Linked DNA regions of Solidesulfovibrio fructosivorans JJ]. Each later gene encodes a partner of the first gene's protein in a complex. Links are inferred from orthologs where the notes say so. Each region holds a gene or a part of one and is shown in the gene's direction. Other genes may lie near its edges.

Region 1 (14,804 bases):
GACGGCGCGCCCGAAACCCTCGGCGTGGTGCGGGCCTCGACAAGGCCGGACAATTCCTCGGCCGAATTCGCGGTCATCGTCCGCTCGGACCTCAAGGGGCTGGGACTCGGGCGGCTGCTCATGGAAAAAATCATCCGCTACTGCAAGGATCGCGGCACAAGGGAACTGACCGGGCAGGCGCTCATGGAAAACGGCGGCATGCAGGGCCTGGCCGACAAGCTCGGCTTTTCGGTGGTGCGCAACTACGACGAGGAAGTGGCGGAAATGCGCCTTCCCTTAAACGAGCCCGGCCCCGGGGAGACGGCTCCCGCATGAAGGCGACCGAATCCGAAGACACCCTCCCCTCACCGGAACTCAAATCGTATTTCCCGGTAAAGACCCTCTCCCTGCGCCCCTGGGGCAACGGCCGGTTCTCCGTCTACGTGCGCAAGGGGCCCAGGCTCGTGCTCTACGCCTCACGCGGGGCCGCCTTCAGCAAGGAACAGCTGGCCCGGCTGCGGTCCACGGGCACGCCGACGGTCTATATCCACCAGGGCGAGCTGCGCCATTACGAGAACTACCTGCGCGAAAGCCTCGGCGAACTGCTCCTCGACGAATCCATTCCCCTGGCCGAGCGAGCCGAGGTCTGGCACGAGAGCGCCGTTTCCCTGGCCAAATGCGTGCTCGAAGAAAAGCTGCCCCATTCCGTAAGCCGGGCCCGGTTCGAACAGATCGGCAAGCTCGTGCGCCAGACCGTGGGCTTTTTGCACGACCCCGGCGCGGTGAAAAACGTGGCCCGGCTCGTGTCCAAGGGCTACCAGGAATACCAACACGGCCTGGCCGTCATGGTGCTCACCTCGCTTATGCTCATGGACCGAAAGGGCATAAGCGAAGACCTGCTCGTCAAGGTCGGCGTCGGGGCGCTGTTGCACGACGTGGGCAAGCTCGGGCTGGCGGAAGGGCTCCTCGATCGCCGGCCGGATACCTGGACGCCCGAGGAAGAAATCCAGTTCCGCTCCCACCCGGCGCTCGGCGTCGGCCTGTGTGTGGGCCTGCCCCTGCCGCCCGAAACCCTTCACTGCATCCTTTTCCACCACGAGCAGGAGGACGGCCGGGGCTTCCCCGCCGGGCTGCCCGCCGCCGGCATCCCGCCCTATGTCAAGGCGCTTGGCGTCTGCAACATCTATGACGCCCTGACCCGGGCCTGCGTCTGGCGCCCGGCCTATCCGCCCTTCGAAGCCCTGCGCAAGATGGAGGCCCGCAAGGAGACCCTGGACAAGGGCATGTTCAAACGCCTGATCATGATTCTGGCCGATGCGGAAATACTCAAGGAAAACGAGCAACCCGCCAAGGAAACGACACCGGCCCCGGAGCCCGAAGCCGCATCCAAGCCGTCGGCCTCCAACGGCTGATGGCGCATCTCCGCCATGACCGCATCCGTCCCTTACGATCCCGACGCCTTCGACGACCTGCTTCCCCCGCGCGCCCGCTTCGCCGTGCGCCGCGAGCCCGGGCCGCCGCGCCTGAATATCTGCCTGCCCCATCTGCACCGGGAACACCTGTTCGGCGGCATGGCCTCGGCCCTGGCCCTGGCCGCCCATCTGGCCCCCCGTTACGCGGCCGTGCGCTGCCTCGTGCTCACGCCCCTGCCGGAAGCCTCCGGGCGCATCGACTGCGGCGCGGCCCTGCTGCGCCGGCCCGGGGAAGTCGTCGAGACCGTATCCCTCCATGACGGCGCGGAAATCGTCTTTCACCCGGCCGACGTGCTCCTTTGCCCCAACTGGCGCACGGTGCTCGTCTGGGAGCGGGCGGCCGCGCTTTTCGCCGCCGCCGGCATGCCCCCCATCCCCTTCTACTATTTCATCCTGGACTGGGAGCCGGGCTTTTATCCCATGGGGCTCAAGCACCTGGCCGCGGAGGGGACCTACCGCCATGGGGAATATTGCCAGGCCGTCTTCCATTCCCGCGAGCTGTACCGCTTTTTCGCCGCCAGAAACTACGCCTTTGACAACCCCGTCGTGGTCAGGCCCTCCCTGGACCCGCTCCTGCGCGCCGTGCTCGGCGGCCTTGGCGGCGCTATTCCCGCAAGACAGGGCGAACGCATAAACGTGCTCGTCTACGGCCGGCCCGGACACCACCGCAACTGCTTCCCGGCGCTTATGGCCGTCATCGCCGCCTATGCCGAGGCCTATGGGGAAAGCCAGGGCCGGGATGTCGCCTTCGTAAGCGCCGGCACGCCCCACGAGGATGTGGATTTCGGCCACGGCACGGTGCTGACAAGCCTCGGCACCCTCACCATGGCCGACTACGCCGCCGCCCTGCTCCAAAGCCATGTCGGCATGGCGCTTATGGCCTCGCCCCACCCGTCCTATCCGCCCCTCGAAATGGCCTGCTTCGGCCTGGAAACGCTCACCAACGCCTACCCGCCGGCCAAGGACCTGTCCCGGGAACACCCCCGCATCCGCAACATCGACCCGACCGATCCGAAGGGAGCGGCGGAGATGCTGGCCCAGGCCATCGAGGCGGCCAGGGCGCGCGCCGGACGGGAAACGCCGATCGTCTTTCCGAAATCGGTCAGCCCGCTCGACTGGAGCGCCAATTTCCACCGGGCCGGTCTGCCCGTGCTTGGCGGAGGGGAGGCCGCGCCGTGAAGCGCCTGGCCTGGCTGGCCAACGGCCTGTTCGCCGCCTCCCTGGGGCCGTGTCTCGCGCCCCACGGCTGGGAGGTCCAGGCCCGGCCGGTGGCGGGGGAACGCTTTTTCACCTGGGACGACCTGACCGCGTTTTTCGGCTTCGCGCCCGACGCCCTGGTCTATGGCGACAAGAGCAGCGCGCCGTTTCTGCTGGGCCTCGAGTCCTATCCCTGTCCCACGGTCTTTCACTGCATCGATTCCCACATCCACTCCTGGTATCCGCTCTACGCCCAGGCTTTCGACCTGTGCTGCGTGAGCCTCGGCGACCATCTGCCGCGCTTCGCCGCCGGCCGTCTCGACGCCTCGCGGCTGTTGTGGTCCCCGCCTTTCGCCGCGCCGGCCGACGTCCCCCGCGAGGCGGCCAAGACCCTGGACATGGTGTTCGTGGGCAAGGACGACCCGGCGCTCACCCCGTTTCGAAGCGCCCTGCTGGCCCGATTGCGGCAGCGCTTTGCGGGTTTCGCCTCGCGCACGGGCGATTTCCGGGCCATTTTCCCCACAGCCCGGCTGGTGCTCAATATCGCCGAAGGCGGCGACATGAATTACCGCCTGTTCGAGGCGCTCGGCTGCGGCTGCGCGTTGGTGACGCCGCGCATCGGCCACGGCCAGGATACGCTTTTCACCGACGGGGAGGATTACTTCCTCTACGACCAGGAGGATTTCGAAGGATTGTGCGCCCTCGTCGACAGTCTGCTGGCCGATCCGGCGCGCCGCCGCCGCGTGGCCGCCTCGGGCCTGGCCAAAATCGACGCCGGCCATCGGGCCGAGCACCGCGCCCGGGCCTTTGCCGACTGGTTCGCGGCCCAGCCCCTGGACGCCCTTGTCGCCGGCCGTCTCGCCACGACGGACGTGGTGCACGGCCGCTCCCTGCGCCCGCTCTACCTCCACTGGGCCGAGGCCCTTTCCGGCACGCCGGCGGCGAGGATCTATCTGGACGCGGCCAAGGGCGGCCGGCACTAGGGCGGTGACGCGGGGGGGGGGAACGCGGGGAGGCTCCGCCTCCCCTGCACCCCTTCGCCAGGGGGCTTGATGCCCCCCGGTCCCCCCTTCTCGGCTTTGGTCGGGTGGGGACGGGATTGGTCAGACGCGTTTTGGGAAATCGGACAAGCGATTAGGGGCATAATCCGTCGGGGCCCCAGGAAAGTGCATCACGACAGATCCAAACAAGGAGGCGCTTATGAAAATCGCGCTTGTGACCGGCGGCAGCCGGGGACTCGGTAAAAGCATGTGCCTGCATCTGGCTGAAAAAGGGCACGATATCGTCCTGACCTACCTGCACAAGGGGGCCGAAGCCGACGCCGTGGCCGCCACCATCCGGGAACGCGGACGCAAGGCCGCCATCCTGCCCCTCGACGTCTCCCGGGCCGACACCTTCCCCGCCTTCGCCGACGCCCTCGGCGAAACCCTGGAAAAGACCTGGGGACGCAAGGACTTCGACTTCCTGGTCAACAACGCCGGCTACGGCGTCGAAGCCCCGTTTGCGGAAACCACCGAAGACCAGTTCGATCAGATGATAAACGTCCACCTCAAGGCGGCGTTCTTCCTCTCCCAGCGCCTGTTGCCGCTGCTTCGCGACGGCGGACGCATCGTCAACGTCTCCACCGGCCTGGCCCGGTTCTCCCTGCCCGGCTACGCGGCCTACTCCGCCGCCAAGGGCGGCATCGAGGTACTCACCCGCTACATGGCCAAGGAACTCGGACCGCGCCACATCACCGTCAACGCCATCGCTCCGGGAGCCATCGCCACGGATTTCGGCGGCGGCGCCGTGCGCGACAACCCCAACGTCAACGCCTTCATCGCCTCCCAGACCGCTCTCGGACGCGTCGGCGAGGCCGACGACATCGGCGCGGCCCTGGCAATGCTGCTCGACGACGGGGCCGGCTGGATCACCGGCCAGCGCATCGAAATCTCGGGCGGGATGTTTCTATAGGCGGGAGCGCGAAAGCGAGAGAGGCAGGAACGGGGCGCTGCCCCGGACCCCGCCGGGGGGCGGGCGCGCCCCCCGGTCCCCCCTTCCCGGCTCTGGTCGGGCGAGGGGGGATTGGCTGGCGGGAAATCGGAGGGGTGAAGATGGAGGCGGGATTTGCCGGGACGGTGCATGTCGCTTCGCGACAAGCTCGTCCCGGACAAATCCCGCCTCCACCACGCCGTCGCCCCTGCGGGGCGAAACGATACGAGTTTTAGTTTTCGATGCCTTGCAAAAGGTCTCTACTCACCCTTTTGAAGGTTTTTCGGGAGGGTGGGGTTCCCTCCCCCGGTTCATCCCCTCTATCCCGGATACCCTTCATCAACGGGCAGATCTCTGGAATTGGCGGCTTTTTTGGCCAGCACGTCGCAGCGTTCGTTGTCCGGGTTGCCGGTATGGCCGCGCACCCAGTGGAATTTGATATTGTGGATTTTGAGCAGCGGGATGAGGCGACGCCAGAGGTCCTGGTTTTTGACCGGCTTTTTTTCGGCGTTGACCCAGCCGCGTTTTTGCCAGCCGGCCAGCCAGCGCTTTTCGATGGCGTCGTGGACGTAGCGCGAGTCGGTGATGAGCGTGACGTCGGTCGGGCTTTCCAGGGCTTCCAGCGCCTCGATGGCGGCTAAAAGTTCCATGCGGTTATTGGTGGTGAGCTTGCGCCCGCCGCACAGTTCGACGCGTTCGCCGTCGATCTCCCAGATGGCGCTGTAGCCGCCGGGGCCGGGATTGCCCAGGCAGGCCCCGTCGGTGTGGATGGTCACCGCCTGGCGCGGCGTTTTCGCTTCTTCATTCATGCTGTACTCCTTTGCCTCGGCCCGCCGCGTGGCCGAGGGCGTCGATAAAAACTCCGAGCGCGCCGAGCACGCCTTCGCGGGAGCGTCCTTCCCGGCAGGCCGCGTCCATATGCCCGCCGCCCAGATCGTTCAAGAGGCTCTCCGGCAGGGCGGAAGCGACCAGGGCCGGCGCGACCACCCGGCTATTCCGGCACTCGGGGTCGAGGTAAACCCAGACGGTCCCGGGATCGTCCGGGGACGGCGGTTTGGGCGTTCCGCCGAGCCGCAGGCGCAGGTCCAGGCCGTAGCGCCGGCGCAGATCCTGGGCCGCGCCGAGGACCTGCGCCCGGTCCTCCCCGGTCAGGATATGGCCGGGATCGGCAATGGTCCCCTCGGCCTCGGCCTGTTCGATCACGTGGTCGAAATGTTTTTGATAGGCCACGATGGCCAGGGCGAATACCCCGCCGAGCAGCAGCGCCCGGACCAGGCGCTCCAGGGGGCTGTGCCCGCGCGGGGAGAAAAAAAGCCGTTTCACTTAGGCCGCCGCCCCGTCTGTCATGCGTCCGTCGCGCAGCCTCGCCACCCGGCCGCAACGCGCGGCCAGCCCCGGATCGTGGGTGACGAGCACCAGCGTCGTGCCGGCGGCCAGGGAAAAAAGCAGGTCCATCACCCGCCGCCCCGTTTCGCTGTCGAGGTTGCCCGTGGGCTCGTCGGCAAGGAGCAGTCGCGGCCGTGGGGCCAAGGCGCGGGCCAAGGCCACCCGCTGCTGTTCGCCGCCGGAAAGCTCGGCCGGAAAGTGGTCCAGCCGGTCGGACAGCCCCACGTCCGCCAGCGCCTCCCGGGCCCGGTCGAGAGCGTCGCGACGGCCGGCGAAATCAAGAGGCAAGGCCGCGTTTTCCAGGGCCGTCATGGCCGGCACGAGATGAAAACCTTGAAAGACGATGCCCACGTTTTCCCGGCGAAAAGCGGCGAGCGCGTCCTCGTCCATGGCCGAAAGATCGTGCCCGGCCACGCGCACCGAGCCCGACGTGGCCCGCTCCAGCCCGGCCAGGAGCATCAAAAGCGAAGTTTTGCCCGCGCCCGAAGGTCCCATGACGGCCAACCGCTCGCCCGAAGCGGCGGTCAGATCCACGCCGCGCAGGATGTTGACCCGGCCGGCCCGGCTTTGTAACGTCAGGCGCACATCGGACAGCGCAATCATCTTTTCAGCCGGACCACCCATGCGAAACGCTCCTTCCTTCGTCGCCGAACGTACATACCAGCTTGCCCGGAAAAGACAATTCGGGGTCGCGGCCGCCTTTGCGCTCGCGGTCTGCCTGCTTCTCGGAGGGCTTATGACGTCTTCCGCCACGGCCGCCGACATCCGTCTGGCCGCCCTTGGCGACAGCCTGACCGCCGGCTACGGCCTGCCCGCCGACGACGCCTTTCCGGCCAAACTCCAGGCGGCGCTTAAGGCCAAGGGCCACAACGTCGTCATCGATAATTACGGCGTCTCGGGCGACACCACCATCGGCGGCCTGGCCCGCCTGGAGGGCGTCATGCGAACAACGCCCGACGGCGTCATCCTCGAACTCGGGGCCAACGACATGCTGCGCGGCCAGGATCCCGAGGCGGCCAAGGCGAACCTGAACACCATCCTGGCCCGGCTGGCCAAGGCCGGCATCCCGGTGCTCCTTTGCGGCATGCGCTCGGCCAAAAACTACGGCGCGGACTACGCCGCCGCCTTCGACGCCGTCTATCCGGCGCTGGCCCAAAAATACGACGCCGTGCTCTATCCCTTTTTCCTGGACGGCGTCACCGGCCATTACGGCCTGACCCTGGCCGACGGCCTGCACCCGACAGCCAAAGGCGTGGACGTCATCGTGGAGCGCATCCTGCCCGACGTCGAAACCTTCCTCAAACGCGTCAGCGTAGCCAAGGCCGCCAAGGCGGCCCGGGCCGACGCGAACCCGTAGCCGCGCCATGCCCGCCCTGCTCATCGACGCCGGCAACACCAACATCAAGTTCGGCTTGGCCGAACGTTCGGGGCTGGGGCCGTCGTTCGCCCTGCCGACCGACCATTCGGCCACTCCGGACAGCCTGGGGCTTTCCCTGGTCACAGCCCTTTCCATCCACGGCGTGCGGCCGGCCGACGTGGAAACGGCCGTGGCCTCGAGCGTGGTGCCGCCGCTGAACCCCATTCTCGCCCAGGCCGTCTCGCGCTACATCGGGGCCCGGCTGCGCTTCGTGTCCGTCGACATCCCGGTGCCGCTCAAAAACCTCTACGGCCGGCCCCACGAAGTCGGCGCGGACCGTCTCGTCACGGCCTATGCCGGCCGGCTGGCCGTTTCCGCGCCCTCGGTCATCGTGGTCGACTTCGGCACGGCCACCAACTTCGACTGCGTGCGGGACGACGCCTTTCTCGGCGGGCTCATCTGCCCCGGCATGCGCACCTCGCTTTCCGGCCTCGTCAGCAAGACGGCCAAACTGCCGCATGTGGCCCTCGATCCGGGCGACGGCGCGCTTTCCATCGGCCGCTCCACCACCGATTGCATCAACCAGGGATTTGTGTTCGGCTTTGCCGACATGGTTTCGGGCATCACCGCCCGCCTGATGGCCCATCTGGGCGGCGAGACCCACGTCATCGCCACCGGCGGTTTCGCCGAGAAGCTCGCCCCCATCTGCCCGGCCATCCGCGACGTGCGCCCGGAACTGTTGCTCGAAGGATTGCGCCAACTCTGGCTCGGCCGGGACCTGGACCGGGCCAGGCGCGACAAACGCCTACCGTAGGCGCCGGGCATCCATGCCGCCGGCTCCGGGGGACCGATCCATGCTGCCGGAAATTCTCGGTTGCTACCAATCGCAAAAGCTCGAACGGATGGGCAAGGCCGGGGCCGCCACCCGCGACTTCACCCAGCGCATCAACTGGCTGGCCATGCGCCTGGACGCGGCCCGTATCCTCATCTTTCCCCTGGACGACAAGACCCTGCCCATGCCGTTGCAAAAAACCGTCACCGCGGAGGAATTCCTGGCCCACTTCCTGCCGGCCCCGCTCATCTTCAAGGAACGGCTGGCCCCGGCCGCCCTGGTGCTTTCGCGGCTTTTGCGCGACGCCGGCGCGGCGGTGGACCAAAACGCCCTGCCCGACCCCGAGCGGGCGCTTTTCACGGTCATCCTGGTGGCGCTGGCCGCCGCCGGCGCGCCCGACGACGACGCCACCGCCCTGGCCGTGCTGCGCCAGGCCGGAGCCGGCGACCCGGAGGGCCATGGCCAGAAAGCCTCCATCAACGCCTTCGGCATCCGCCTGCGCAAGCAGAAAAACTACGACATCGCCGCCGCCTACTACCAAAAGGCCCTGGAGCTGGCGCCGCGGGACGAACGGATCATGTTCAACCTGGCCCGGGTGCTCTACGAAAAGGGCGATCTGGCCGCCTGCCGCGACATGCTGACCCAGGCCGTGGGCATCGACGCGGACTTTGTCGAGGCGAAAAAATTCCTGCGTTATCTCAAGCGACGGGAGCGGCGCGGCGACCTCCGCGATTTTCCGGACATCACAATTTGACGTCGCTGCGGCGACACTCCCGCCGCCAGGCGCCCCAAGACCCGCCAAGACTTGCTTTCCGGCCGCACCCCCCTTTGACGGCGGGGGTTATAAATCGCCGCGAATTGCGTTACAGGCTGACGTGTCGGGCCGCCCGGCCCGCTTTTCCACCGCACCAAACGCACCAACATACCCAACAAGGAGACGCTCATGAGCACTATTGCCGCCGTCTGGGCCAGGGAAATCCTCGATTCCCGCGGCAATCCCACCGTCGAAGTGGAAGTCACCCTGGAATCCGGCGCCTCCGGCCGGGCCGCCGTACCCTCCGGAGCCTCCACCGGCTCGCGCGAGGCTCTGGAGCTGCGCGACCAGGACGCTTCCCGTTATGGCGGCAAGGGCGTCGTCAAGGCCGTGGAAAACGTCCAGGGCGAGCTGGCCGAGGCCGTCATCGGCATGGACGCCCTGCAGCAGGTGGCCGTCGACAACCTGATGATCGACACCGACGGCACGGAGAACAAGTCGCGCCTGGGCGCCAACGCCATCCTCGGCGTGTCCCTGGCCACCGCCCGCGCCGCCGCCTCCTTCCTCGGCCTGCCGCTGTACCAGTATCTCGGCGGCGTCAACGCCAAGGTGCTGCCCGTGCCGATGATGAACATCATCAACGGCGGCATGCACGCGCCCAACAACCTGGACATCCAGGAATTCATGATCGTGCCGCTCGGCGCGCGCACCTTCGCCGACGCCCTGCGCATGGGGGCCGAGACCTTCCACACCCTGAAAACCATCCTGGCCGCCGACGGGCACATGACCACCGTGGGTGACGAGGGCGGCTTCGCCCCCAATCTCAAGGACCACGACGAGGCCTTCAAGTACATCATCAAGGCCATCGAGGAAGCCGGCTACCGCCCGGGCGACGAGATTTCGCTGGCCATCGACCCCGCCGCCTCCGAGTTCTTCAAGAACGGCAAGTACGTCCTTGGCAGCGAAAAACGCACCATGAGCGCCGACGAGATGGTCGCCTACCTCTCGGGCTTCGTCGACCGCTACCCCATCATCTCCATCGAGGACGGCCTGGCCGAGAGCGACTGGGACGGCTGGAAGAAGCTCACCGTGGAACTCGGCGAACGCATCCAGCTCGTCGGCGACGACATCTTCGTCACCAACCCCGACATCCTGGCCGAGGGCATCGACCAGGGCGTGGCCAACTCCATCCTCATCAAGCTCAACCAGATCGGCACCGTGACCGAGACCCTGGACACCATCGAGATGGCCAAGCAGGCCGCTTACACCACGGTCGTTTCCCACCGCTCGGGCGAGACCGAGGACAGCTTCATTTCGGACCTGGCCGTGGCCGTCAACGCCGGCCAGATCAAGTCCGGATCGCTGTCGCGCTCCGACCGCCTGTCCAAGTACAACCAGCTCCTGCGCATCGAAGAGGAGCTCGAGGACATGGCCATCTTCTACGGCCCGGTCATGGCCGGCCAGTGGTACGAGGTCGCCGACGACGAAGCGGAGTAAGACAAAACGAAGAGCGAGGGGCGCTGCCCCTCGACCCCGCCGGGGAGGCATGGCCTCCCCGGACCCCTCATTCGCGCGGCCTGGGCGTTGTCCGGCGAGGCTCTGCCTCGCCGGACAACGCCCAGGCCGCGTCAATTGGAGTGGACGGCAACCGGACTCTCCAGCTAAGAGTTTTCGGGGAGGAGGGGTCCGGGGGGCAACCCCCTTTTGCAAAAGGGGGTTGCCCCCCGGTTCCTGCCTTCCGAAGGAGGACCCACCATGCTGCTTATCGACGGGAAAAAAGTCGCGGCCGAGCTGCGCCAGAAGGTCAAGGACGATGTGGACGCCATTGTCCGGGAATACGGCCGGGCGCCCCATCTGGCCGTCATCCTGGTCGGCGAGGACCCCGCCTCCCAGATCTACGTCCGCTACAAGGAAAAAGCCTGCGAGGAAGTGGGCATCGTGTCGCGCATCTGGCGCCTCGATGGCGCGACCGGCCAGTGCGCCCTGGAAAAGCTCATCACGGAACTGGGCGCCAGCGACGACATCGACGGCATTCTGCTCCAGCTTCCCCTGCCCCGGGGACTCGACGTGGGCCGCTGCCTGTCCCTGGTCAACCCCAAAAAGGACGTGGACGGCTTCCACCCGGAAAACGTCGGCCGCCTCTCCATCGGCCTGCCGGGACTCAAGCCCTGCACGCCGTACGGCGTCATCAAGCTGCTCGAATACTACGGCCTGTCCCCGGCCGGCAAAAACGCCGTGGTGGTCGGACGCAGCAACATCGTGGGCAAGCCCATGGCCATGCTGCTCGCCGCCCCGACGCCCTTCGGCAACGCCACGGTCACGGTCTGCCACTCGCGCACCGCGGACCTCGGCGCGGCCTGCCGGCAGGCCGACCTCATCGTGCCGGCCATCGGCAAGGCCAAGCTCATCACCCGGGAGATGGTCAAGCCCGGCGCGGTCATCGTGGACGTGGGCATGAACCGCCTGCCCGACGGGAAGCTCTGCGGCGACGTGGACTTCGAGGGGGTCAAGGACGTCGTTTCCGCCATCACCCCGGTGCCCGGCGGCGTGGGCCCCATGACCATCGCCACGCTCATGTCCAACACCGTGGAGGCGTTCCGCTGGCGGCGTGAAAAGCCGCTTTGCCCGGTGGAGTAGGCGTGAACGTCTTCTCCCTGGCCAGCATTCCGCATCTGGCCCGAAACGCCCGGCGATTTCGGGAAATCGCCGGCGTTCTGGCCAAGTACGGCCTGGCCGAGTTCCTGGCCGTCACCGACCCCTCCTTTTTCAAGAATCATCTGACGGGGCCGGCCGGCGGCAGCCTTGCCGCCATGCGCCGCGACGAGCGGCTGCGCCTGGCGCTCACCGAACTCGGCCCCACAGCCATCAAGCTCGGCCAGATACTCAGCACCCGGGCCGATCTCGTCGGCCCGGACCTGGCCCGGGAACTGGCCAAACTGCGCGACGACACCGAGCCCGACGCGCCCGAAACCGTGCGCCGCACCATCGAGGCCGAACTCGGCGCGCCCATGGCCGACCTCTTTCCCCGCTTCGAGGAAACGCCCATCGCCTCGGCCTCCATCGGCCAGGCGCACCGGGCGATGCTCCCGGACGGCACGGCTGTGGTGGTCAAGGTGCAGCACGCCGGCATCGAGGACGACGTGCGGGCCGACCTCGACATCGCCATGGGCCTGGCGGAGCTGGCCGAACGGGGCATCGTGCATCTGCGCCTCTACCAGCCCCTGGCCGTGGCCACGGAGATACGCCGCACCATCCTGCGCGAGCTGGATTTCGCCCGCGAGGAAAAGAACCTGCGGCATTTCGCGGCCAACTTCGCCGGCGACGCCCGGGTGGCCTTTCCCCGCCCCTTTCCCGAGCGGTGCGCCCGCCGGGTGCTGACCATGGAGGAGCTTTCGGGCCGCACCGTGGCCGAGCTCGCCGCCGGGCCGAAGACGCCCGAGGAAAACGCCCATCGGGAAAAACTGGCCCGAAACGCGGCGGACATCTTTTTCGAGATGATCTTCCGAGACAACTTCTTCCATGCCGATCCGCATCCGGGCAACATCCTGATCCTTGGCGAGGACAGGCTGGGGCTGCTCGACTGCGGCATGGTGGGGCGCATCGACGAACGCACGCGCCGGGCGCTGGAGGAGGCGCTCTTGGCCGTGGCCTCCGGCGACGCCGAAGCCATGACCGAGCAGGTCATGCGCCTTGGCCGGGTGCCGCCCGGACTCGACCGCGAGGCGCTTCGGGCCGACATCGAGGAATTCGTGGCCGACTATGCCGGCCAGTCCGTGGGGGAATTCGATCTGTCCGGGGCCCTTGGCGACGTCATGGGGCTGGTGCGCCGCCACGGCATTCTGCTGCCGCCGAGCGTGGCCATGCTCATCAAGGTTTTCATCGTGCTCGAGGGCGCGGCCGCGACCCTCAATCCCGGCTTTTCCCTGATCGAGGTCATCACGCCCTATGCCTCGAAAATCCTCATGCGCCGCTTTTCGCCGGGCGAACTTTTCGGGCGGCTCAAGCGCAGCTCCCGGGACTGGAACGCGCTTTTTACCGCCTTTCCCCGCGACGTGTTGGAAATCCTGCGCCGGGGCCGGGAAGGCCGCCTCGACGTGCAGCTTTCCCACAAGGGCCTCGACGCGCCCATAAACCGCCTCGTCTACGGCATGCTCTGCGCCGCGCTTTTTCTGGGCTCGTGTCTGCTTTTGGCCAACCGCGTGCCGCCCATCCTCTTCGACGTATCGCTTTTCGGCGCCCTGGGCGGCTTCTGGTCCATCGGCCTCGGCCTGCGGCTCCTGCGCGCCATCAAGCGCTCGGGGGCACTCGGCCCCAAGCAATAGGAGCGGCCGGCGGGGGAGACTCCGCCCGCCGGCCGACAAGGGCCTACCGTCCGTATACCGCCAATTCCATGGGGGCGAGGGCCACGCGCACGGCGCGCACCGCTCCGCCGCTGACCCGGCCGTCGATGGCGCATGCGCCCGGGGCTTTCTCCGTCAGTTCGCAGGACATGGCCGCCGGGTCGTCGCGGTTGGAGTAAAGCGCCTTCCAAGCGCCGTCCACAGGCGCGTTCAGGGCATAGTCCACCAAGACCTCGCCGCTCCAGAGCGTCGTCGTGCTGGTATTGCCGACCACCAGCACCTCGCGGTCGTTGAGGATGCGCGAGAAGGCCAGCACGCCGCCGGGGTACGGCGAGATGCCGAAATCCACGCCGTCTCCGGAGACCGGCCGAAAATACTGCCGCCCGTAACGCAGGGCCGGCTGATCGTTTCGCAGTTCCGACAGCTTGCGCACGGCCTGATAGAACGGATGCCCGGCGTCGAAGGCGGCCTCGCCGAGTCCCCACAGGGCCTCGCGCACGCAGGTGTCGCTGTCGCCCATGCCGCAAAGGCCCTGTTCGGTGCCGTAATACAGGCAGGGAATGCCCTGCAGGGTGAAAAGCAGGCCCATGGCCATGGTCAGTTGCGCGTCGTAGGCATGGGGATTTTGGGGATCACGGTAATAGAAACGGTTCTTCTGGTCGTGGTTATCGAGAAAGGTCACGAAATAGCGGCTGGCCTCGCCGTGGGAGCTCATGTGGTTGGCGAAGACGTGCTTGCGCTCCTCGAAGAAACGCGCCAGCCCGGCCGGGGTTTCCGAGCCCTTGAGCATGTCGCGCAGCTTGAAGAAAAGCGGGAAATCCAGGGCCGCGTCCACGCCCGTCACCCCGCCGGTTTCCGATGAATAGGCCCCGATGTAGCGCTTGATGGTCTCCTGGTTGTCCGCGCCCTCCCAGATTTCGCCGTAGGTGAAAAAATTCGCCTTGCCGATGGAGGCGGCGTATTCGCGCATGGCGTTGCCGAAGATGCGGGCGAAGTCCGGCTCCACGTACTTGAGGGTGTCGATGCGCAGGCCGTCGACGTCGTAGCGCGCCACGAGATACTGGTAGGCGCGGATCAGCGTGTCGCGCACGGGCATGCGCCAGCCCCGTTGCGGGTCCTCGCAGGCGGCGTCGGTGACGAACTCCTTGAGCGAGCAAAAATCCCCGTACGCCTCGCTCCCGGCCCCCTGCCGGCGGAAATAGGCGTTGTCGCGCAGTTCCTTCGGTCCGATGGCCGCGCCCGGCGGACATTTGGCCGGGGCCTCGCTCCATTCCTTCATGGGATGGCCCTTTTCGTCGCGCCATTGGATGGGGTACTTGCCCCCGGAAAGACCGCATTCGCTGCAGACATTGCCATCAAGGTCATAGGCGAAAACGTCGCCGGCATGGTTGAGCACGACGTCGAGGATGACCCGCATACCCCGGGCATGGGCCGCATCCACCAGATCGACCAGGTCCTGCTCCGTGCCGAAACGGGGATCGATTTCCAGCGGATTCTGAAAGCCGTAGCCGTGGTA
Region 2 (14,949 bases), on another replicon or contig:
ACGGACGCCATCATGGCCCTGACCGGCTGCCGGCCCGGCAAGCGCACCATGAAGGTGCTCGATTACGGCAAGATGGCGGCCACGTTCGTCAACCTGCGCACCGGGGCCGCCGTGCGCGTGACCGAGCGCGAGGACGGCCCGGACAAGGACGCCGCCCCGGCGCTTTTGGCCACGATCCCTGACGAGGCGCTTTTCCGCCTGACCCCGGTCGCCGTTCCCCTACGCCCCGAGGACCTGCCCGGCCGGCCGGTGCGGGCCTGCCTGTGCGCGCGCTGCGGCGAATCGGTCCTCGACGGCCGCGAAATCGTTTTCGGCGGGGAGACGCTGTGTCGGGCCTGCTTCGAGGGACGCAGCTATTATTCCCCCTCGGCCTGACGCCGGGTTGCCAAAGCCTCCCTCCGTACCCCTTGTGACATTTGCGTCCGCATTATTGCGATTCCGGTGATTATACGTTACGGCCCGGAGGTCCGCTGCCACGGACGTTTGTTCATTTTTTCACAGGGGGAATCATGAAACGTCCGCTGTTGTTCGCCGTCATCGTCGTCAACGCCGTCCTCCTCATCGCAAGTGCCTTGGCCGGCGGCATTCTTTCCTATTGCCTCCTGGCTCTTGCCTTCATCCTCGTCTCGGGCTTTTTGTTGTGGGTCCAGGGACGATTGGAAGCGACGTTCACCCGCATCGGCCACATGTTCGCCTCGGTCGCGTCGGCCACTTTCGACTACGATCTGGAGGACGACCCCGTGCTTCGCGTCGACGCCCTGCGCGAGACCGTCGAGCCTCATGAAAAGGCCATCAAGGAACGCCTGAGCAAGGACGAGGCCATGCTCGGCAACATCATCACGCCCATGGCCATTGTCGGGGAAGACGGCAAGATCAAATGGGTCAACGAGCATATGGTGCGCCTGACGGAAAACGAGGGCACGCCGGAGAGCCACGTGGGCAAGAGCTTTTCCCGTTTCTTCTACAACGAGGAATGCGATACCGTGGCCGACAAGGCCATCCGCGAACGCTCCCGCCAGAGCTCCAAGACGGAATTCGACACCCACAAGGGCAACCGCAAATACATCAGCATTTTCGCCACCCCGATCCTGGACTTCGACGGCAACCTCATCGGCGGCTTCGTGTCCGTGGCCGACTTCACGGGCGTGGTGCTCAAGGAACGCACCATCACCGAACAAAACCACCGCATCGCCCAGGGCGTGTCCGAAGCCACGGCCGTGGCCGAGTCCCTGGCCGAAGCGGCCGAACAGATGACCAGCCACATCGCCCAGTCCACCGAGGGCATGGAAGAGCAGCGCGCCCGCACGGCCGAAGTGGCCACGGCCATCGAAGAGATGAACGCCACCATTCTCGAGGTGGCCAGAAACGCCGGCGACGCCGCCGCGACGGCCAGCAAGGCCAACGCCATGGCCACCACCGGCTCGGATCTCGTGGCCAAGGTCATAAGCGTGATGGAGTCGGTCAACGTCAAGGCGGCCGGGCTCAAATCCGAAATGCAGGACCTCGGCGGCCAGGCCCAGGGCATCGGCCAGATCATGCAGGTCATCTCCGACATCGCCGATCAGACCAACCTGCTGGCGCTCAATGCCGCCATCGAAGCGGCCCGGGCCGGCGAGGCCGGACGTGGTTTCGCGGTCGTGGCCGACGAAGTGCGAAAACTCGCCGAAAAGACCATGACCGCCACCAAGGAAGTGAGCAGCTACATCCAGGCCATTCAGGAAAGCGCCCGGCGCAACATGTCCGCCACCGACGAGACCACCCAGGGCATCGAGGACGCCGACAATCTGGCCCACGAAGCCGGCGACGCGCTGCACCAGATCCTCAATTTCGTGGAAAAAACCTCGGATCAGGTGCGTGGCATCGCCACCGCCGCCGAACAGCAGTCCGCCACCTCCGAGGAGATCAACCGCTCCACCGACCACATCAACCGCATCGCCGGGGATACCGCCGGGTCCATGACCCAGACCTCCTCCGCCGTGACCAGCCTGGCCCATCTGGCGGCGGACCTCAAAACGTCCATGACGCGCATGCGTTTGGAATAGCCGTTTTCCTTCCGGATGGACCCGGTCGGCGCGGCCGTCCGGGCCATCGGATGCCATGACGATATCAGGGGCGCGGGAAACCGCGTCCTTTTCTTGCGCGGCCCGGCCAAAACGTGCACAATGCCCGGAAATATGGGCGGCTTGCGTCGGCGCTGCCTCGCCACAGGAACCACACTGCCAAGGAGTCCCCATGCCCAAAGCCACCAGCTTCACGCTTTTCAGCGGCGGCGCCCAGGGCGCCGAAGCCGAGTTCGGCCGCCAGGCCGAGAGCTACGGCGTCCAGGAAGTCAACTACACGTTCGAAGGGCACCGCATCGAACGCACCCGCGGCATCCGCGTCCTGACCCAGGAGGAACTGGCCAAGAAGGACGTGAGCCTCACCTACGTGTCCAAGCTTTTGGCGCGCAAATTTTCCAACGGCCCGCAGATCCGCATGGTCCTGCGCACCATCATGCACCAGGTCGACGCCGGCCTGGAGATTTTCGTGGTGGGAAGCATCCAGGAGGACGGCACGGTCAAGGGCGGCACCGGCTGGGGCGCGGAATTCGCCAAGATCTGCAACAAGCCGCTTTACGTCTTCTGCCAGCAAAAGGCCGGCTGGTTCACCTGGGAAAACGACGCCTGGACCGCAGTGGCCGCGCCGACCATCACCCAGACCCATTTCACGGGCACCGGCACCCGCTTTCTCGAGGAGTCCGGCAAGACGGCCATCGCCGACCTGTTCGCCCGCTCCTTCGCCTAAAATCGCGCATCCCGGGGGAGGCGGACGCGTCCGTTTCCCCCGGGACGAAAAGAGCCCTGCCCCCCACCTCGCCGGCGGCGTCGAAGGCCCTGCCGACAAGCCGATCAGCGTCCGTCGAACGCGTCGAGATGCGCGAAAAAACGCGCGGCGTCCGTTGCGTCGTTGTAGCAGTGCGGCGACAGGCGGATGCGCCCGTTTCGAAGCGACACGGCAACATTGGCGCCCATCAGCGCCTTGTACAGGCCCGGGGCGTCGGGATGCTCGAACACGAGAATGCCCGAGCGCTCCCCGGGCGTCAGGGGCGAGGGGACGCAAAGCCCCCTTTCGGCGAGCCCGGCGGCCAGGATGTCGGCGATGGCGAAAATGCGGCGGGCGACCTCTTCCCGGCCGAGCTCCTCGAACAAGGCAAGCGACGCGCCGTAGGCGGCGATACCGGCGATGTCCTGGGTCCCGGCCTCGAAACGGCCGGCCCCGGCCTTCAGGCGAAAGGTCATGCCGAGTTCCTCGGCGTCGCGCATGGAGCGCCAGCCGGCCATGACCGTACCGAGGGCGGCATCGGCCCCCGGCGCCACGTAGAAGATGCCGAGCCCCATGGGTCCGAGCTGCCATTTGTGGCAGCCGGCGGCCAGAAAATCCACGCCCAGCTCGGCCACGTCCGTGGGCAGCGCCCCCAGGCTCTGAATGGCGTCCAGACAATAAAGCGCCCCCGCCTCCCGGCAAAGCGCTCCAAGTTCCGCCGCCGGCAGGCGCACGCCCGTGGTCCAGTCCACCGTCGCCGCCACCACCAGTTTACACCCCGGGATCAGCTTTCGCACCGCGTCCATGTCCAGGCGGCCGTCGTGCTTGGGCAGTTCCACGACGCCCACGCCGTGATCGGCCAGATTGTCGAAGGGAAAGCGCACGGTGGGAAAATCCGGCCAGGTCACGGCCACCTTGTCCCCCGGCTTCCAGTCGAGGCCGCCGGCCACGAGCGACAACCCGTGGGAGGTGTTACCGGTAAAGGCCACCCGGTCGGGCGTGGTCCGAAGGAGCCGCGCCGCCCCTTCCCTGGCCGCGGCCACAGCCGCCTGCCAACGGAAATAATCGGCCGAGCCCCGCCGCCACCGGTCCTCGTACACGGCCTGTCCGGCGGCGCAGGCGCGCCCGGGCAGAGGCGAGACGGCCGCATGGTTGAAATAGACCGCTTCGGCCACAACCGGAAACTCCTCACGCAACCGGGCCTGATCCATGACGCCTCCTTGAAACAAAAAAAGGAAAGAGCATGCGAAAGGGGAAACCCTTTAAAAAGGGTTCTCCCCTCTGCGCTCTCCCCTTCCTAAATTCCTTCATTCTTGCGGCGCGGTACTCAATTAAACCGCCAACCACAATAAAAAAAATGAAATAGCGGCAGGTTACTATGAAAAGTCTTTGAAAAGGGGTTTGGGGGAAACCTTTCTGAAGAAAGGTTTCCCCCAGCTTCTTCCCTAAAAACGCTCGAAATCGTCGTCCTTGTCGTCGAGGTCGATGCCGACGCCGCCCGAGGCCTTCTTGGCGCCGGCTGCGGGCGCCGGCTTCTTGGCGGCCGATCGGTGGGCGGCGGGCAGCGCCTTGACCGTCCGGACCTGCCGGCGTCCCGTGCCGTCCACCCGGAAGAAGGCCATGGTGCTTTGGAGCTGCTCGGCCTGGCTCGAAAGCTCTTCGGAGGTGGAGGCCATCTCCTCGGAGGCCGAGGCGTTTTGCTGCACCACTTGGTCGAGCTGCTGGATGGCCTTGTTGATCTGGTCGGCCCCGGAGTTCTGTTCCTGGCTGGCGGCGGCGATTTCCTGCACAAGGTCGGCCGTGCGCTGGATGTCGGGCACCATCTTGGTCAGCATGGAGCCGGCCTGTTCGGCCACCTGGACGCTGGAAGAGGACAGCTCGGAGATTTCGGCCGCGGCCGAGCCGCTGCGTTCGGCGAGTTTTCTCACCTCGGCCGCCACCACGGCGAAGCCCTTGCCGTGTTCGCCGGCCCTTGCGGCCTCGATGGCGGCGTTTAAGGCCAGCAGGTTGGTCTGGCGGGCGATCTCCTCGATGATGGAGATCTTTTCGGCAATGTTTTTCATGGCCGCCACGGCCGAGATAACGGCCTCGCCGCCCTCACGGGCGTCCTGGGCCGCCTTGACCGCGATGGACTGGGTCTGCTGGGCGTTTTCGGCGTTCTGCTTGATGTTGGAACTCATCTGTTCCATGGACGAGGAGATCTCCTCGACGCTGGCCGCCTGTTCCGTGGCGCCCTGGGACATGCTCTGGGCCGAGGCGGAAAGCTCCTCCGACCCGGAGGCCACATTTTCCGAAGCCGACTGCACCTCGGCCACCACTTCGCGCAATTTGCTCACCATCTCGTTGAGCGAGGCGGCCAGAATGCCGATTTCGTCCTTCTGGTCGATGTCGAGCAGGCGGGTGAAGTCCCCCTGGGCCATGGCCTTGGCGAAATCCACGCCCTTGACCACCGGGCCGGTGATGGCCTTGGTCAGGAAAATGGCGATGAGAATGCCGAGCACAAGCGCCACGGCCAATCCGCCGAGCATGATCGTGGAGGCGGTGGACAGGCTGGCGACAGCCTCGTTGGCGATATGCTGGGTAGCGTCGAGGGCCGCCTTGGCCGTTGTCACGGCCGCTTCCTGCACGGCGTTGCCGGCTTCGAGGCGCTTGACGGCCAGCTCCTGCAACACCTTGTAGATATCCAGAAAATCGCTGAGCGCCTGCCGGTATTTCGCGGAAGCGTCCTTGATGGCCGCCAGTTGCCGCAGGTTGGCGTCTGCGCGGGTCTTGGCCCGAAGCGTTTCGACGGCCTGATCGAGGGGCGTAAATCCTTTGATGGCGTCGTCGATGAAGCGCGGCTCCCGGTAGAGCTGGCCCCGGTAGTTGTTGACCCGGATGGCCGTGACCTGGGTAAGAATGCCGTCGATGCCGGCCACCTTGTTGGCGCGGTCGCGCAGGGCATCGGCGGGCATTCCCCGGGCGATCTCGTCAAGCAGCGCCTTGGCCTGGCTCTCCTGATAGGCTCCGGTATTGCGCACGAACTCGCCGGCCGCCGCATCCAGGTTGCGCCGCACCCCGGCCAACGCCTCCAGGCGCGACGACGTGTCCGTAATGAGTTTTTCGTATTCCGCCACCTTGACCTGGGCCTTGCCCACGTCCTCGCGCAGCTTGGTCAGGTCCGGGTACTTCTCCGAATGCGCTTTGGCCTCGGCCAGCGCGCGCTTCAATTCGGCGAAACTGCGCAGGCCGGCGTCGAGATCCTTTTTATCCTCACTATATCCGTACGCACGGATATCCAACATCACCTGCGCGGCGGCCCGTTCGAGCTGGTTGGCGATGGCGACTTCCGGGACATATTCCTGGGCCAGCCGCGTGGACTGTTTTTCGACACTGTTCATGTTGACCACGGCCATGCCGCCGAGCACGCAGGCAATGAGGATCAACAGTCCGAAGCCGATGGTGATCTTGACGCCAAGTTTCATGTTTTTCACGATCATTCCCCCGATGCTTGCGTTTCCCGAATCCCCGACGGACATGAACCGCGCCTCCCTTCAACGGGCGCGGGCGCTGTGAACCGCGCATCTTCAGTATTTGTCTTATTTCGTTGCTTGTTGCAATGCCAATCGCATCTTTTTCGAAGCTGTGGACCACCTCCGCAATTTGCCGTACTGTTCCAAATAGGACTGAGATATGCGTTTTCCCAAAGAGATAGGGCTGGCCTTTCGTCTGGCGGGACGGGAATTGCGGGCCGGTTTCCGGGGATTCGGCATTTTTCTGGCCTGTCTGGCCCTGGGTGTCGCCGCCGTGGCCGGGGTCAAAAGCCTGGCCGCCTCCTACCAGGCCGGGCTGGCCGAGGACGCGGCGTCGCTTCTGGGCGGCGACCTGGAAGCGGCCCTGTCCCAACGGCCGGCGACCGCCGAAGAGCGGGCCGCGCTTTCCCGGCTGGGACGCGTCTCCCACCTCGTGTCCATGCAGATCATGGCCCGGCGCGAGACGGCGGCCGGCCCGGCCGCCCGGACGCTCGCCACCCTGCGGGCCGTGGACGGGGCGTATCCGCTCTATGGGAGCGTGGAATTGCGCCCGCCCATGCCCCTGGCCTCGGCCTTGGCCGTACGCGACGGGCGGCCCGGCGCGGTCGTCGCGCCGGAACTGCTCTCACGCCTTCGCCTCAAAGTCGGGGACACGATCCTTGTGGCCGATGCGGCCTATGCCGTGCGGGCCGTGCTCGAACGCACGCCCGACGCCGCCGGCGGCCTGACCGCCCTGGGGCCGCCCCTGCTCGTGGCCGCGTCCAGCCTGCATGCCGCCGGCCTGGACGGCCCGGGAAGCCTCACCCGCCACTTTTACCGCCTCCGTCTCCCGGCCGGGGAATCCGCCAAAAGCGCCATGGCCGCCCTGCGCCGGGAATTCCCCATGGCCGGTTGGCGGCTGCGCGACGCCGCCGCGGCCCAGCCCGGGCTCACGCGCTTCATGGACCGGCTGGCCGCCGTCACCGCCCTGGTCGGCCTGGCCGCGCTGCTTTTGGGCGGCATCGGCATCTCCCAGGCCGTCTCCGGCTATCTCGACGGCCGCACGGCCTCCATCGCGGCCATGAAATGCCTGGGCGCGCCCCGCCGTCTGGTCGTGACCACCTATCTGCTCGTGATCGCGGGGCAAGCCGCCTGCGGCATCGCCGTGGGCCTGCTTGTCGGGGCCCTGGTTCCGGTCGCGCTCGGCCCGCTGCTCGGCGCGCTCGTGCCCGTGCGCTTTCCGCCCGGCCCCTATCCCGGCGCGCTGGCCCTGGCCGGAGGCTGCGGAGCGCTGACCGCCCTGGCCTTTTCCCTGCCCCAGCTGGCCGCCGCCGGCCGCGTGCCGCCCCTGCTCCTTTTTCGCGGCTACGACGCCCCGGACCGCCCGCGCCTCGGACTCACCGCCCGTCTGCCGGGCCTTTTGTGCCTGGCCGGGCTTTTCGCCCTGGCCGTCGTGTCCACCCCGGACCGGCGGCTGGGGCTCGGGTTCGTCGTGGCGGCCGTGGCGGCAACGGCCCTGTTCTGGCTTTTCGCCGGACTGGCGGTCTTTCTGGCCGGACGCATCCCGCGCCGCCCCGGAATCCGGGGACTGGCCCTTCGCGCCATATCCCGGCCGGACAACCAGGTGGGCCGGGTGCTGGCGGCGCTCGGACTCGGTCTTTCCACCCTGTGCGCCATGATTCTGGTGGAAGCCAATTTTCGCGCCGCCTTCACCGAAGACATTCCCCGCACGGCCCCGGCCTTTTTCTTCGTGGACATCCAGCCGGACCAGCTGCCGTCGTTTTTGCAAACAGCCCGGTCCGTGCCGGGCGTCAGCCGCGTCGAGACCTCGCCCATGGCCCGGGGACGCATCGCCGAACTGCGCGGCGCGCCCGTGGCCGAGGCCCGCGTGGACCCGGACGCCCGCTGGGCGGTGCAGGGCGATCGCGGACTCACCTATGCCGCGACCATGCCCGAGGGCACGCGCATCGTGGCCGGGAGCTGGTGGCCAAAGGACTATGCCGGGCCGCCGCTCGTGTCGGTGGATGAAAAAATCGCCGCCGGGCTGGGGCTTTCCCTGGGCGACACGGTGACCGTCAACGCGCTCGGCCGCGAGATCACGGCCACGGTGGCGAGCCTGCGACGCATCAACTGGCTGTCGCTCGGCATCAACTATGTCTTCGTCTTCTCGCCCGGGGCGCTCGACGGCATTCCCATGACCTGGCTGGCCACAGCCTATGTGGACAACAAGGCTTCCGGCGATCCGGCCGAGGCGCTTTTCAATGCCGTGACCGGGCGCTTCGCCAACGTGACCGCCATCGGCACCGGCGACGCCTTAAACGCGGTGCTGGGCGTGGCGGACAAGGTCGCGGCCGCCGTGACCGTCGCGGCCGGAACCACCTTATGCATCGGCATGCTGGTGCTGTTGCAGACCATGGCCGTGGGCATGCGGCGCAAAACCTACGAAGCGGCCATCTACAAGGCCTGCGGCGCGAAGCGGCGGGATATTCTGGCGGTCTTTCTGGGGGAAAACGCCCTGCTCGGGACGTTGGCCGGGTGCATGGCCCTGGCGATCGGCGGCGGACTGGCCTGGGCTTTTGTGGCCTTTTTCATGGACCTGCCGTTTCGCTTCTTCGCCGTGCCGGCGCTCCTGACGGTCGCCACGGCGGCGGGAGTCACGCTGACCCTCGGCATGGCCGGCCTGTGGCGCGCCCTGGCGGGCAAGGCCTGGCCGTATCTGCGCAACGAATGATCGGTCGGCCGCGCCCCGGCCGCTCAATCATGTTCCTTCTCTTCCAGGTAGGCCTTGAGCTTGCGCCGGGCGCGAAAGGCCCGAACCTTGACGTTGACCTGGGTCATGCCGGTCATGCCCGCCACTTCTTCCACGCTTTTTCCCTCGAGTCCCAAAAGCGCCACCAGCAGCCGGTCCTTGGGACCAAGCACGGCCATGGCCGCCTTGAGCCGACGCCTTGCGTCGCGGGCCTCGATCCTGGCCTGGTCGCGCTCGTCGGGCAGCGATTCCTCGATCCCGGCCACCATATCCACGTCGGATTTGCGCCGCCGCAACCAGTCGATGCAGGTGTTGGCTGCGATACGGTGCAGCCAGCCGCGAAAAACCGCTCCGTTGCGCAGCGTTCCCAGATTCAGGTAGGCTTTGACGAAGATCTCCTGGGCAAGATCCTCCATGCCGTCGGGGTCGTCGCAAAAGCGCGAGACGAGATGCAGGACGCCGGGCTGGTGCCGGGACACCAGGACCGCGAACGCCCGCTGATCCCCTTGGGCGGCGGCGGCGGCCAGGGAGCCGTCGTCGATCCCCTCGAGTTTCGTCAGAAATTGTCCCATGCCCGCCAGCCGTCAGCACGACCGGCTGTGGGCCGAGGCCGCACCCGTCACCCCGTCCATGCCGCAAGTCCCTCCTCGATGGCGCGGACAGAAGCCCGCACTGCCGTCTTTGGCGCGGCAAAGAGGCCTTCGGTTACACCCCGGCTCGACAGAAAGGCCCCGGAACGCTATTTCCCGGGCGCGGCGGACCATTTTTCCCGCCAGCATCCTTCACGGAGGCCGCCAATGCCCCTTGCCGACGACCGCAACATCTACCTCATCGGCCCCCGGGCCTCGGGCAAAACCACCCTGGGCAAACGCCTGGCCGAACGCCTCGAACGGCCGTTTACCGACCTCGACGCGGCATTTTGCGAAAAATACGGGGAAACCATCGCCGACATGGTCGGCCGCGACGGCTGGGACGCCTTCCGCAAGGCCGAAGCCGCCATCCTGGCCGAAACCGCCGGGCAAACGGGACAGGTGGTGGCCACGGGCGGCGGCGTCGTCCTGCTGCCGGAAAACCGCGACCTGCTGGGCAAGGGGCTGGTCTTCTACCTCCAGGCAGATCCGGAGCGCCTGGCCGAACGGCTCATGGCCGACTTAAACGAGGAACAACGCCCCAAATTGACGCAGCTCGGGCTGCGCGAGGAAATCACCGCCACCCTGGCCGAACGCGAACCGCTCTACCTGGCCTGCGCCCACGCCAGCCTGCCCGAACGCCCCGTGGACGAGCTCCTCGAATTCGCCCTGCGCGCCCTAACGGCCTGGGAGAGGGAATAGGGGATAGGGGGAGAGGAAAGAGACTTCCCGGGGGGACCCTTTTCTGAAGAAAAGGGTCCCCCCGGACCCCCCCTCCAAAAGACTTTTAATAGTTACAGACAATTACCGTCACAGCGTCTGTAACCGTTGAAAGTTTTTGGGAGGGGAGAGCGCGAGAGGGGAACCCTTTTTTCAAAAAGGGTTCCCCTCTCGCACACTCTTCTCTCTTCCCCCCAATTACCTGGCGCAGAAAATGGCGGGGTCGTCGATGAAGGGCGTCACCGTGTACTGGCCTGTGGATTCGATCACCGAGCGCCAGTAGTCCGAGGCGATGTTGAGCTTCTTGCGCCGCAGCGTCACGAGGTCGAGGGGCAGGTGGACGTAGCGGCCGTAGAGCTTGGACACCACCATCCCCGTCTTGCCGGCCATGGCCGCGTGCACCGCGTTTTGCCCCAGAAAGCCGCAGTAGACCCGGTCGTTGGCATTGGCCGGGACCGACCGGACGATATAGCTCGGGTCGATGAATTTGAGCGTCATGGGGATGTCGCGGTCGCGGAAATACGACTCGATCCTGCCGGAAAGGAATTCGGCGATGTCGCCGAGCACCGGGTTGCCCGAGGCGTCACGCAGCCCCGTGTCCGGGAGCAGGTCCTGCCCGGCGCCCTCGGCCACGACGATCACGGCGTGACCGCGCCGGGCCAGACGACTCTCCAGGGACGGCAAGAGCCCATGCTCCCCCTCCAGGGCAAAGGGGTATTCCGGCACCAGCACGTAGTTGACTTCCTTGAGCGCGAGCGTCGCCTGGGCGGCGATAAACCCGGATTCCCGGCCCATGAGCTTGACCAGGCCCACGCCGTTTAGGGCTCCGATGGCCTCGGTATGGGCGCAACGGATGGCCTTGGCGGCCTTCTCCACGGCCGTGTCGAAGCCGAAGGACTGGGTGACGAGGTTGATGTCGTTGTCGATGGTCTTGGGCACGCCGATGATGCTGATTTTCGAACCGCGCCGGCTGATTTCCTCCTGGATGCGCCGGGCCGCCTTCATGGACCCGTCGCCGCCGATGACGAAAAGCATGGCGATGTTGAGGCGCTCCAGGGCGTCGGCGATATCCTCGGGACGCTGGGGGCCTCGGCTCGAGCCCAGGGTGGTGCCGCCGAACTGGTGGATGTCGGCCACGTTGGCCGAAGTCAGTTCCACGGGCTCGTGGCCGTAGGATTCGATGAAGCCTTGCAGGCCGAAACGGATGCCGAGCACGCCGGCCACGTGGTAGTTGTGGTGGGCCTCCATGACGATGGCCCGGATGACGTCGTTTAAGCCCGGGCACAGTCCGCCGCAGGTGACGATGGCCGCCTTGACCTTGGACGAATCATAATAAATGCGGCTGCGCGGCCCGGCCAGCTCGAAATCGGCGAAGCACGGCCCCGAGCCCGAGCCGAATTCGCTGGCGTCGAGCTCCATCCTGGCGCGGCTGTCGTCGGCGAAGCGGCAATAAGGCAGCGGCGAAGGAATCTTGGCCGGCCCGAGAACCGGAATGGACGTGTCGATGGGGGCGATCGGACAGCTTTCTTCCATGCGGCAGGCTCCTTGCTGTCCTGGCGATAGCAGGTTGCGCCAAGCCCGGCAACACGATCCGGCGGCAACCGCGTTGCGCCTCGCCGACGAAAGGCGTCAGTCCCAGCACACCCGCACTTCCGACGCGTCGCCCCGCCCGGAAACCACCACCTTGCCGCCCCGGGAATAGCTCGCCCGCTGCCCTGGGGTCAGCACCCTGTCCCGGCCGTCGCCCGCCGCCGTCACCCAGACCGCGCCGCGCCGGCATTCCACCCGGCAAAACCGCGTGCCCGAGAGGCTCAGATATTTGCCCTGGCCCAGGCGTGCGGTGAGCTGCCGCCCCGGCGTGAAAAGCCGTTCCCCGGCCTCGGCCGCCACCCGCACGAACCGGTTGTCCCGAAAGCGGGAAATCCAGGCGTCCAAAAGCCCCGGTCGGGCCGCCGCAAGCTGTCTGTCTTCCTTGATGCGATCCGCGAACATGGCGTCCTCCTCAGGTTAGACCCGGCGGAACCGCCGCCGGCGCCCTTCCCTTAGACCAGAACGTCTGTTACCATGACAGATACAGTTCAAAGAAAAAATAGGCATAACAGATCACAAAAAAAGGAAACGCCATGCCCCTGCCCCAGACCGACGACGGCATCTTCCGCTACGTCAGCGTGGAGCGCCATATCCTGGAGCGCATCGAATCCGGGGAGCTGCTCCCCGGCGAACGCATTCCGTCCCTGCGCGCCCTGGGGACCCGACTTGGCGTCAGCGTGTCCACGGTCAACCAGGCCTACATGGCCCTCGAACGACGCGGCGTGGTGGAGGCACGGCCCAAATCGGGATTCTTCGTGCGCTCCCGGCCGGACCGCCCGCCCGCTCCCCGGCCGTCGCGCCTGCCGGCCAAGCCGCCCACGGCCATCAACCGGGGAGCGCTCATCCGGGAGGTGCTCGGCGGCATGGGCCGGCGCGACATGGTGCCCCTCAATGTGGCCCAGACCGACGAATCGCTTTTGCCCACGCGCCAGCTGTCCCGGCTTCTGGCCAAGGTGGCGACGGCCGGCGGCGAGTCGGTGGTGGGCTACGAGGGCGTGTTCGGGAATCTGGGACTTCGCCGCCAGATCGCCTGGCGTCTGGTCGAGGCCGGCATCGAGGCGCGGCCCGAGGACATCATGATCACCTCCGGGGCCATGGAGGCGCTGTACATCGCCCTGCGCTCGGTCACCCGGCCGGGCGACAACGTGGCCATCGCCGCCCCCTCCTATTACTGCTTCCTCCAGTTGCTGGAGAATTTCGGCCTGCGGGCCGTGGAGCTGCCCTCCCATCCCGACGGCGGCGTGCGCCCGGCCGACCTGGCCGCGGCGCTGGACCGCTTCGACATCAAGGTCGTGATCCTCACCCCCAATTTCAACAATCCCGACGGCGCGCGCATCCCCGACCCGGCCAAGGCCGAAATGACGGCCATGCTCACCGCCCGGGGGGTGCCGGTCATCGAGGACGACGTCTACGGCGACCTGTATTTCGACGGCGGCCGGCCGCGCTGCCTGGCCTCCTCCGACACCGAAGGCTACGTGCTTCACTGCTCGTCGTTTTCCAAGACCCTGGCCCCGGGTTTTCGTGTCGGCTACCTGCTCCCCGGGCGCTATGCGGCCAAGGCCTTCGAGATAAAGGCCACCACCAACGTCTGCTGCGCCACGCCCACCCAGATCGCCGTGGCCGAATACCTTTCCCAGGGCGGCTTCGAGCGCCACCTGCGCAAGATCCGGGCCGTGCTCGAACGGCAGGCCCGCATCATGGAGGAACGTATCCTGCGCAGCTTCCCGCCGGGAACGCGGGTCACCCATCCCGGCGGCGGCACGGTGTTGTGGGTCCAGCTCCCCGAGGCCGTGGACTCCATCGCCCTCTTCTACGAGGCCAAGGCCAAAGGCATCGGCGTGGCCCCGGGCAACATCTTTTCCAGCTGCGACCAGTTCAGCCGTTTCTTGCGCCTAAGCTACGGCAATGTCTGGACGCCGGTCGTGGACGAGGCGCTGACCACCCTGGGGCGTCTGGCCGCGGCCCAGGCGGAAGGAGCGGGCTTGCCTAAGGATGATGATTGCCCTAAGCACAACCCGTAAGCGTCATCCGAACACCATCCGCGTCCCCAACGCCGTGCGCCACATGGATTTTCGCGGCGCGCGGCAGACGCCGCCAAAGGGGAACGCGCGTCGCGGCCGCATCCCAGGGAGATTCCCCATGGAAAAGCCCCTTTATACGGAAACCGATCAGGCGTTGGTCATCCGCCTTTCCGGCGAAATCGTCATGGACCTGGCCGCCAACCTCAAAGCCGAGCTGACGCTCCTTATCGACGCCACGCAAAAGCCCGAGGTCGTGTGCAACATGCGCCGGGTGGACTTCATGGACAGCTCCGGCGTGGGCCTTCTCATCGGCATTCGCCGCCTGTGCCAGGACAAGGGCAAGGCCTTCAGCGTGGCCGACCCCAGCCCGGCCATCCGCAAGCTTATTTCCGTGCTGCGCCTGACGGAATTTTTCGCCATCGCTCCGGCCGACGCCTCCTGACCCCGCGCGGCCGCCATGCGCCTCGCCATCGTCCGCGCGAGGACGTGAGCCCGCGCGGCCCGGAATGCGTCCGCCCCAAAATCCGACGTCTTTCCCCGGCTTGCCTCGCGCCGGCCGGCGGCCTATGATATTTGGCCTTCAAATCCCTTATCCGGTGCCACCCCATGTCCTTTGCCGTCTACCATGCCGCCCCGGGCCTTCTGCCCGAGCTTGTCGCCGAACTCGGCGACGCCGTCACCGCCGTGCGCGATCCGCTGGTCACAGCCGACGGCCCGGCCAGGCAGGCCGCCTTCGCCGCCAACGTCTGGACCGAGCCGGTCTTTATCCCCGTGGAGTCCATCGGCGACGCGGCCAAAAAGCTCAAAGCCATCCAGCGCAACTGGGCGCTGGTCCCCTCGGGCCATTTCCGCCGGGCGGCGCTTGTCGCCGAGAAGCTGCCCAAGGTGGCGGCAAAGCCCCTCGTTTTCGGCGCGCCGCTTCCCACCGCGCCCCTTGGCGCGTTCAC

The links.
Region 2: the proteins of DESFRDRAFT_RS17835 (region 1) and DESFRDRAFT_RS16100 are in contact, whole or in part, in a cryo-EM structure (PDB 9GE8), measured with the Escherichia coli proteins. The link is inferred for Solidesulfovibrio fructosivorans JJ] from one-to-one orthologs.

Annotation. Positions count from the first base shown.
Region 1 is NZ_AECZ01000037.1:5,874-20,677, forward strand. The notes cover bases 5,600-8,551. They hold DESFRDRAFT_RS17835 (arylesterase), read left to right. Parts: upstream 5,600-6,741; coding sequence 6,742-7,362; downstream 7,363-8,551. Other genes in these bases: DESFRDRAFT_RS17825 (hypothetical protein), read right to left, coding at 5,600-5,942; DESFRDRAFT_RS17830 (ABC transporter ATP-binding protein), read right to left, coding at 5,943-6,629; DESFRDRAFT_RS17840 (type III pantothenate kinase), read left to right, coding at 7,370-8,176; DESFRDRAFT_RS17845 (tetratricopeptide repeat protein), read left to right, coding at 8,217-8,551. In the rest of the region: DESFRDRAFT_RS17795 (bifunctional acetate--CoA ligase family protein/GNAT family N-acetyltransferase), read left to right, coding at 1-315; DESFRDRAFT_RS17800 (HD-GYP domain-containing protein), read left to right, coding at 312-1,391; DESFRDRAFT_RS17805 (rhamnosyltransferase WsaF family glycosyltransferase), read left to right, coding at 1,407-2,630; DESFRDRAFT_RS17810 (glycosyltransferase family protein), read left to right, coding at 2,627-3,631; DESFRDRAFT_RS17815 (SDR family NAD(P)-dependent oxidoreductase), read left to right, coding at 3,849-4,601; rnhA (ribonuclease HI), read right to left, coding at 4,940-5,428; more of DESFRDRAFT_RS17825, read right to left, coding at 5,421-5,599; more of DESFRDRAFT_RS17845, read left to right, coding at 8,552-8,948; eno (phosphopyruvate hydratase), read left to right, coding at 9,138-10,445; bifunctional methylenetetrahydrofolate dehydrogenase/methenyltetrahydrofolate cyclohydrolase FolD, read left to right, coding at 10,704-11,585; DESFRDRAFT_RS17860 (ABC1 kinase family protein), read left to right, coding at 11,588-13,270; DESFRDRAFT_RS17865 (alpha-amylase family glycosyl hydrolase), read right to left, coding at 13,314-14,804. UniProt on the Escherichia coli protein: TesA is a multifunctional esterase that can act as a thioesterase, lysophospholipase and protease.
Region 2 is NZ_AECZ01000028.1:13,129-28,077, reverse strand. The notes cover bases 6,153-9,249. They hold DESFRDRAFT_RS16100 (ABC transporter permease), read left to right. Parts: upstream 6,153-6,474; coding sequence 6,475-9,024; downstream 9,025-9,249. Other genes in these bases: DESFRDRAFT_RS16095 (RNA polymerase sigma factor), read right to left, coding at 9,048-9,249; DESFRDRAFT_RS16105 (HAMP domain-containing methyl-accepting chemotaxis protein), read right to left, coding at 6,153-6,275. Outside these bases: DESFRDRAFT_RS16125 (FmdE family protein), read left to right, coding at 1-375; DESFRDRAFT_RS16120 (methyl-accepting chemotaxis protein), read left to right, coding at 510-2,042; DESFRDRAFT_RS16115 (hypothetical protein), read left to right, coding at 2,233-2,784; DESFRDRAFT_RS16110 (aminotransferase class V-fold PLP-dependent enzyme), read right to left, coding at 2,889-4,013; more of DESFRDRAFT_RS16105, read right to left, coding at 4,248-6,152; more of DESFRDRAFT_RS16095, read right to left, coding at 9,250-9,614; DESFRDRAFT_RS16090 (shikimate kinase), read left to right, coding at 9,840-10,373; DESFRDRAFT_RS16085 (ATP-dependent 6-phosphofructokinase), read right to left, coding at 10,590-11,924; DESFRDRAFT_RS16080 (DUF2917 domain-containing protein), read right to left, coding at 12,021-12,383; DESFRDRAFT_RS16075 (aminotransferase-like domain-containing protein), read left to right, coding at 12,515-14,002; DESFRDRAFT_RS16070 (STAS domain-containing protein), read left to right, coding at 14,121-14,444; DESFRDRAFT_RS16065 (SAM-dependent methyltransferase), read left to right, coding at 14,609-14,949.